2 regions of the Exiguobacterium sp. s16 genome follow, and region 2 is predicted to be linked to the other one. Evidence: riboswitches for the same ligand, from Rfam matches in the RefSeq annotation. Region 2 holds a riboswitch; the other holds the start of a gene.
What was found. A riboswitch is a leader RNA that binds a small molecule or an ion and turns the genes downstream of it on or off. The one in region 2 is predicted to bind S-adenosylmethionine.
Positions count from the first base shown of each region.

Region 1 (4,214 bases), 490 kb from region 2:
GAAAGGGGTGTTTTTTGCATAGGAGGACTATTCATGACAGACAGACGCTCACACTTACTTAAAACTTTACCACCCCAACATTTTGTCGGACTCGCCGATGAAGTCGCAGCACTTGAACAGGCCGGTCGCGATATCATCCGACTCGGTCAAGGGACGCCGGATTTGCCGACGCCCGCCCCAATCTGCGACGCACTTCAGACGGCGCTCCTTGATGCCTCGACCCACCAATACGGTCCGTTCCGCGGTCAGGCCCGTCTGAAACAAGCGGTGGCGACGTTTTACTTGAATGAGTACGGCGTCGAAGTCGATCCCGAGACGGAAGTCGCGATCCTCATCGGTTCCAAGTCCGGACTCATCACGTTGCCGCAATGTGTGCTCGAGCCAGGGGACGGGATCTTGCTGCCGAACCCGGGCTATCCCGACTACATCTCTGGGGCACGACTCGCCGGTGCCGTTGTCCGTGATCTCATCTTACGCGAGGAGCACGGTTTCCTCCCTGACTATGAGACGCTCGATACGGAAGGGGCGAAACTCATGTACTTGAACTATCCGAGCAATCCGACGGGGGCCGTCGCCACACCAGCCTTCTTTGATGACACCGTTCGGTTCGCCCAGGAGCGGGACTTGATGGTCGTCCATGACTTCGCGTATGGCAGCATCGGGTTTGATGGACACGTCCCGCCGAGCTTCCTGCAGGCGAAAGGGGCGAAAGAAGTCGGGATCGAGGTATATACGATGTCGAAGGCGTTCAACATGTCCGGTTGGCGCGTCGCCTTTGCCATCGGGAACGCGGACATCATCGAGGCGATCAATACGTATCAGGACCACGTCCACGTCAGCGTGTTCTCGGCCATCCAGGCGGCGGCTGTCGCCGCGCTCGAGGCCCCACGCTCCATCCGGGACGATTTGGCCCGACTCTATGAGGCACGGCGTGATCGCCTGATCGATGGGTTGAACCGGGCCGGTTGGGCCGTCGAGCCGCCGGAGGGTTCGTTCTTCGTCTGGGCGAAAGTGCCCGAGGGCGATGCCAAATCGTTCTCGCGTAAGTTATTGTACGAGGCAGGAGTCGCCGTCACACCGGGCTATTTCTTCGGTTCAGAAGGGAACGGATACGTCCGCTTCGGCCTCGTCTCGCCCGAGCCGAAAATCGATGAGGCCGTCGAACGAATCGAGCGGTTGTTTGCCGCCTATGAGGAGGTGCGGGCATGATTCGTCAGGCCGTCCTTGAATATGACCACGCCGATGACGCGCTCGACCGTCTTGATGACTTAGTCGACGGCCGACGTGCCCACGTCCTGCGCGGTCAGAACGGGTACGAAGTCGTGCGGGCCGTCCATCCATCCATCACGGACTATCCGGCCACGACGTTCCGTGGGGAGTGTACGGACAAGGAAGTCGAACGGCTGATTTTTGAAGACGTCGATGTCCTCATCGCCATCGGGGGCGGGAAGCTCGTCGACACGGCCAAACTCGTCGCCTATCAACAGAACGTGCCGCTCATCATCGTCCCGACACTCGCCTCGAACTGTGCGGCGTTCACGCCTCTCAGCGTCGTCTATCGGGAGGACGGGAGCTACGACCGCTACGACATGTTCCGCGTCGTCATCGAACGGGTCATCGTTGACTCGCGGGTCATCTCGCGCTCTCCATATGAATATTTCCGAGCCGGTGTCATCGACACGGTCGCGAAGTTTTACGAGGCCCGTTACTTGAGCGGTGACAGCTCGGTCGACGCAGGCGTCAACACCGGGCTCGTCTTGGCCCAGCAGTGCGGGCGTCTCGTCGAACTTGATTTGAGCGAGCACGCTTTTGAGTCGTATAGTGATGACGTCCGCTTCGCGGTCGATCACGTGCTCGCCATCGGAGGTGCCGTCGGAGGATTTGGTGACGCCGGGACACGGGTCGCCGTGGGCCATGCGGTCCATAACGCTCTCAGTCGCTTCGAGTCGACGCACCGTTTCTTACACGGGGACAAGGTCGGCTTCGGCTTGATCGTCCAAGAGCGGTTGCGGTGCTCGGCCGATACCGCGTATTTGGAGGCTTGGCTAAGCAAGTTCGGTGCCCCGACGACGCTCGAGACGCTCGGGGTCGGGTCGAGCGAGATCCCGGTATTGGTCGACTCCGTCATGACGGAGACCGAGCTGCAACAGTTGCCAAAGCCGCTCGATAAAGACTTTCTGAAAATAACATTTGAAAATTTGCAATTTTCTATTTACAAATAAAAGAATTGAAAGTAAGATGATAACAATTAAATAGACCGATTGCTTATCAAGAGTGGTGGAGGGACTGGCCCTATGAAACCCGGCAACCAGATCATTATGATCATGGTGCTAATTCCAACAGACGGAACGTCTGGGAGATGAGCGTGTCCGACTTTGTCTTGTCGTGCCCGCCACTCTTCATGAGTAGCGGGCTTTCATTTTGGAGGAGGAAAAACAGATGAACATCAAACAGAAAACAGCACTCGTAGGAACTTCACTACTCGCCGCTATCGCACTCTCGGCGTGCGGTCAATCGGACGCGAGCGAATCGCTCAGCACGGAGTCGCTCACGATCGGCGTCACGGGGGGTCCACACCAACAAATCGCCGAAAAAGTGCAAGAACTCGCGGCCGAGGACGGCCTCGAGCTCGACATCAAAGTGTTCAACGACTATAACACCCCGAACACGGCGCTCGCCGAGGGCAGTCTCGACGTGAACAGTTATCAGACGCTCTCATTCCTTGAACTGCAAAAGTCCGACAAAGGCTATAAGATCGACGACGTGTTCAAGACCGTCGCGTTCCCGATGGGTCTTTACTCGGAAAAGTTGACCGACATTGAGGACTTGAAAGAAGGCGACAAGGTCGCCGTCCCGAACGACCCGGCGAACGAGCTGCGCGCACTCCGTCTGTATGAGACAGCGGGCCTCATCACGCTGAAGGAAGGCTTGACGGACAAGGCGACGAAACGCGACATCGCCGAGAACCCGCTCAACCTCGAATTCATCGAGCTCGAGGCGTCTCAGCTCCCGACCCAGCTCCCGGAAGTCGCACTCGCGGCCATCAACACGAACTTCGCGATGGGTGCCGGCCTGTCAATCAACGAGGACGCCTTGTTCCACGAAGACACGGTCGACAACCCGTATCCGAACTACGTCGTCGTCCGTACCGACAACAAGGATGACGAGGTCGTCGCGACGCTCAAGTCGTACTATCACTCGGACGAGGTCCGGACGTTCATCGAAGAGACGTTCGACGGCTCGATCGTCCCGGCGTTTTAAGGAGGGCCTATGATCGCACTTAAAGGAATCACGAAGACGTTCACGGTAAATAAAGGTGCTGTCACCGCACTCGACGACGTCTCGCTCACGATCGAGAAAGGCGAGATCTTCGGCATCATCGGCCGAAGCGGGGCCGGCAAGAGCACGCTCATCCGCATGATCAATCTGCTCGAACGCCCGACGTCGGGCCAGGTCGAGATCGAAGGGCAGGACATCACGAAGCTCGACAAACGTGGGCTCTCAAAACTCCGCCATCGAATCGGAATGATCTTCCAACACTACAACCTGCTCAAGACGGCGACCGTCGAAGAGAACGTCGCCATCCCGCTCCGGCTTGAAGGTCTCGACAAGGCAACGATCCGTGCTCGCGTCGACAAATACCTCGACATCGTCGGCTTGACGGACCATCGGAAACATTATCCCGAGCAACTCTCGGGCGGACAGAAGCAACGTGTCGCCATCGCCCGGGCCCTCGCGCATGAGCCGGACATCCTGCTCAGCGACGAGGCGACGAGCGCGCTCGACCCGGAGACGACCGAGTCGATCCTCGACCTCTTGCTCGACATCAACCGCGAGCTCGGACTGACGATCTTTTTGATCACGCACGAGATGGAAGTCATCGAGCGCATCTGTGACCGGGTCGCGGTCATCGAGGCCGGCCGAATCATCGAGGAAGGGGACGTGCTCGACGTGTTCTCGGACCCGCAGCATGCGACGACACGCAAGTTCTTGAAGACGAACCTCGATGTCCCGAAAGAGGTCGTCGAAGAGTTGAGCACGCACGGGATGCTCGTCAACTTGTCGTTCATCGGTCATCAGAGTGAACAGGCCGTGCTCGCCCAGTTGACGAAACGGTTCGGCTTGCTCCCGAATATCATCGGGGGCGGCATCAAAAAGCTAAAAGGCGGTCTCGTCGGCAATCTGCTCGTCCATTTGGACGGGGATGAGGCCCA
Region 1 covers NZ_JACSLM010000002.1:567,517-571,730, forward strand. Annotated here, with positions in the region: gene KNP86_RS06420 (aminotransferase class I/II-fold pyridoxal phosphate-dependent enzyme) at 34-1,209, shown strand; gene KNP86_RS06425 (iron-containing alcohol dehydrogenase) at 1,206-2,222, shown strand; SAM riboswitch class I at 2,263-2,366, shown strand; gene KNP86_RS06430 (MetQ/NlpA family ABC transporter substrate-binding protein) at 2,440-3,261, shown strand; gene KNP86_RS06435 (methionine ABC transporter ATP-binding protein) at 3,271-4,214, shown strand, end outside.
Region 1: it holds a riboswitch for S-adenosylmethionine, as region 2 does, so the genes downstream of both, KNP86_RS06430 (MetQ/NlpA family ABC transporter substrate-binding protein) here and KNP86_RS03945 (methionine ABC transporter ATP-binding protein) in region 2, are expected to answer to the same signal.

Region 2 (4,214 bases):
GAGCGTTATCGGGATGAGTCCGAACAAGACGATGACGAGCATGACGTTCCAGAGCGCGAACCCTCCCGGCATCAAATGCAAGGCGTTGATTGGCCCGATGAGGCCGGAGACGCCGAAACCGGCACTGATCGGCGTGCCTTCGATCCGAAGGATGCCTGCGAGCGCTCCGAGGATGGCCGCATTGGCGAGTACGGGCAACATCATGATCGGACGACGGACGAAGTTCGCCATTTGAATCTTCGGTGACCCGAGGAAGTGGGCGATCGACGTTCCCGTCGCGTTCATCTGCCAGCCGGCGATGGCGAGACCGAAGCCGGCGGCGACGACCCCTAAGTTGGCGGCCCCGGCCGCGACACCAGACAGACTGATCGCTGTGGCGATGCCGACCGTCGAGATTGGCGAGACGATGATGAGCGAGAACGCCATCGCGATCAACATACCCATCACAATCGGCTGCAGTTCCGTCATCGTCATAATGATCGTCCCGACGTATGTGGTGATTTGTGAGATGTAAGTGAGCAGGAACGCCCCGATTCCTCCGGCGACGACGATGACCGTCATCGGTAAGACGAGTACCGTGTATGTCTTCAAGCGTGGCGACAACTGCATGACGAGGAACGTCGCGAGAGCGGCCGTCACACCGGCCGTGATGACGTCACCGATTCCAGCCATGAGGAACGCCCCTTCTTCGATGCGGATGGCGCCGCTCCCGACTTGGGTCGCGATGCCGATCGTGCCGGCCTCGAGTGCCGAGCGTCCGAACTGCATGGCGACGGCGACACCGATGATGACCGGTAAGAGACGCATCGCGATTGTCGTCGCATCTAAGATGAACTGCAGTGACGGAACATAAGGTAAGATGGCTTTCGTTAATTCACCGAGCAAGGCGCTCGGGATGAGGGCGATGAGGATGGCAAGACTGAGGCCGTTCAAGACGTTCATCAAAAACTGTTTTCTGGTAAGCTTCTCTTCCGTCATTGGGGATTCACCTGTCCTTTTCTACTGGTATGCTGTTATGTACAAAAGCAATAAAGTTAATGACCATACTATGCCTCTTTCTAGCAAGCGTCAATATAAAATGTTGAAATGTTCAGAATTTTCCATTTGAGCACAACTTTTGAACCGACCGGTCCGGATTCATATACTTAGAGGAGAGGTGAGAACAATGATTACTGACGGATTCTTATATATATACGCCCCGATGTGCGGTACATGCGCCGTGGCCGAGCGGATGCTCTCGGTCGTCGAGGCCGTCGACCCCGAACTCCAGATTGAAAAGCGCGATGCCAACTTTATCCCGAACGAGCTCGAGGTGTATCAAGTCATGAGCGTCCCGGCGCTATTGAAGCTGGAAAATGGCCAAGTTCGCGATCGTTTGTATGCGTTTCAAAACGTCCAGCACGTCCTATCTTTCGTCAAATGAGATAGGATGATTAGAATAATCTGAAAATTTTAAATAATCAGTTGACACAGAAAGTTCACGAATGATATATTCATTACAACATCTTACTTGAACACAACATAGGTCGAGATTTTCCCGTCAGCAAGACGTTTTCGAACAACCGTTGCATGAGCTTACGCGATTTCAGGTGGACCTTCCCTTCGATTGTCCCCCAAAAAAATCAAGCGTCGGGGCACCGGTCGCGTAATTGCATGGTCCGTTCGAAGACCGAGTGATGATCGGGTAAAAATCCCCCATATAAGGATGAATGCTCTGATCGGGCAAAAGAGGTTCATCTATGGGTTGTCCTTCAGTGACTCAAGGTGCTACGTTCTGTGTCATCCTCGGATGGCACCTTTTTTAATTTGTCTGAAAAAAATAGTTTGACATGAAAATAATGTGTCGCTATGATAAAGCTAATCAAATACGCAACCACTCTTATCAAGAGAGGCTGAGGGACTGGCCCTATGACGCCCAGCAACCGCGGAGCAATCCGAAATGGTGCTAATTCCAGCAAGGTGTAAACCTTGGAAGATGAGAGCAATCGTTGTCCGTACCGATAAAGTACGCACGTTTGCTCAAACGTGCGTACTTTTTTTGTTGTCAGGAGGGAAATGGATTGATTCAACTACGCAATGTGGCCAAATGGTTCGATACGAAAAACGGTCGGGTCCAGGCGGTCGATGATGTGTCGCTTACCATCGAAAGCGGCGAAATTTTTGGAATAATCGGATATTCAGGGGCGGGGAAGTCGACGCTCATCCGCTTGCTCAACCGACTCGAGGCACCGTCTAGCGGTGAAATCGTGGTCGCCGGCAGCGAGCTGACGAAGCTCACGCCTAAGGAACTACGCGGGGTACGTAAAAACGTCTCGATGGTGTTCCAACACTTCAACCTATTATGGTCGCGCACGGTCGCTGAGAACATCAGCTTCCCGCTCGAGCTCATCGGGGTACCGGCCAGCGAACGCAAACGCCGCGTCCAAGAACTTGTCGAACTCGTCGGCTTAGGCGGACGGGAAGACAGCTATCCGTCGCAACTATCGGGCGGTCAAAAGCAGCGAGTCGGGATAGCCCGTGCGCTCGCTACGAATCCAGAAGTGCTCCTCTGCGATGAAGCGACGAGCGCACTCGACCCGAAGACGACCGATTCGATTCTCGAACTGCTCGTCAGCATCAATAAAAAGCTCGGATTGACGATCGTCCTCATCACCCATGAGATGCACGTCATCCAAAAGATTTGCCACCGCGTCGCCGTCATGGAGGCCGGGAAGGTCGTCGAGACCGGACAAGTCGCCGAGGTGTTCCAACATCCGGAACAGCCGATCACGAAAGAGTTCGTCAAACAGATCGGCGCGGTCGAAGACATGTCGCTCACGTTCGAGCACTTGAAAGCGCGTTATCCGAGCGGTCAAATCGTCAAGCTCAAATTCTTGAACGAGACGGCCGAGCAACCGATTCTGTCAGAAGTGTTGAAGCAACATGACATCGGCTTCAACATCATCGGCGGGAACGTGACGCAGTCACAAGTCGGTGCCCTCGGGACATTATTCATCCAATTGATCGGAGAGCCGGCTGAAGTCGAGCGGGCCATCGCCTCAATCCGGTCGCAGGCAGTGGAAGTGGAGGTAGAAAGCGATGTTTCCTAATGTAGATTGGCAAGTCATGCTCGAGCAAACGTGGGAGACGCTCTATATGACGCTCGTCGCCGGAGCCGCGACGTTCGTCATCGGTCTCGCCCTCGGGATGCTCTTATACGTCACGAACGAACCGCTCATGATGAAAAACCGTCCGATTTACACGGTCATCAGCGCAATCGTCAACGTGTTCCGGTCGATCCCGTTCATCATTTTGATCATCTTGCTCATCCCGTTCACGTTACTCGTCGTCGGGACGATGCTCGGATCGACGGCAGCGTTGCCGGCGCTCATCATCGGTGCGGCTCCGTTCTATGCGCGGATGGTCGAGCTCGCCCTTCGTGAAGTCGACCGCGGCGTCATCGAGGCGGCTGAATCGATGGGTGCGACAAAATGGCAAATCGTCTATAAAGTGTTGTTCCCAGAAGCATTGCCGGCCATCGTGTCAGGCATCACGGTCACGATCGTCGCGATCGTCGGTTATACGGCGATGGCAGGGGTCGTTGGGGGCGGGGGACTCGGGAACTTGGCGTTCCTCGAAGGGTTCCAGCGCTCACAGAGTGACGTCACGTTCGTCGCGACCGTCTTAATCTTGGTTATCGTCTTCGTCATCCAGTTCATCGGCGATCGACTCGTATCAGTAATTGACAAGCGTTCCGCTTGATCTAAATAGAAAATTTGGAGGGGTTTTATAATGAAATCATGGAAAACAGTACTCGGATTGACAGCAGCTTCAGCACTCACGATTCTCGCGGCTTGCGGCGGAGATTCAGAATCAGGTTCGGGCGATGACAAGACGCTCGTCGTCGGTGCGTCAAACGTCCCGCACGCTGAGATTTTAGAGCACATTCAAGACGACTACGAAGAGAAGGGCTATACGCTCGAAATCAAGAAGTTCCAAGACTACGTCCTCCCGAACAAAACGCTCGCGGACGGCGAACTCGACGCGAACTACTTCCAACACGAGCCGTACCTCGAGTCGCAAATGGCTGAGAACAAAGACTACAAATTCGCATCAGCCGGCGGCGTCCACATCGAGCCGATTGGTGTCTACTCACAAGACTACAAATCACTCGATGAGCTGCCAGAAGGCGCTGAAATCATCATGAGTTCGTCAGTCGCTGACCACGGACGAAT
Region 2 covers NZ_JACSLM010000002.1:79,287-83,500, forward strand. Annotated here, with positions in the region: gene KNP86_RS03935 (PTS sugar transporter subunit IIC) at 1-978, opposite strand, end outside; gene KNP86_RS03940 (thioredoxin family protein) at 1,166-1,423, shown strand; SAM riboswitch class I at 1,877-1,982, shown strand; gene KNP86_RS03945 (methionine ABC transporter ATP-binding protein) at 2,061-3,089, shown strand; gene KNP86_RS03950 (methionine ABC transporter permease) at 3,079-3,741, shown strand; gene KNP86_RS03955 (MetQ/NlpA family ABC transporter substrate-binding protein) at 3,772-4,214, shown strand, end outside.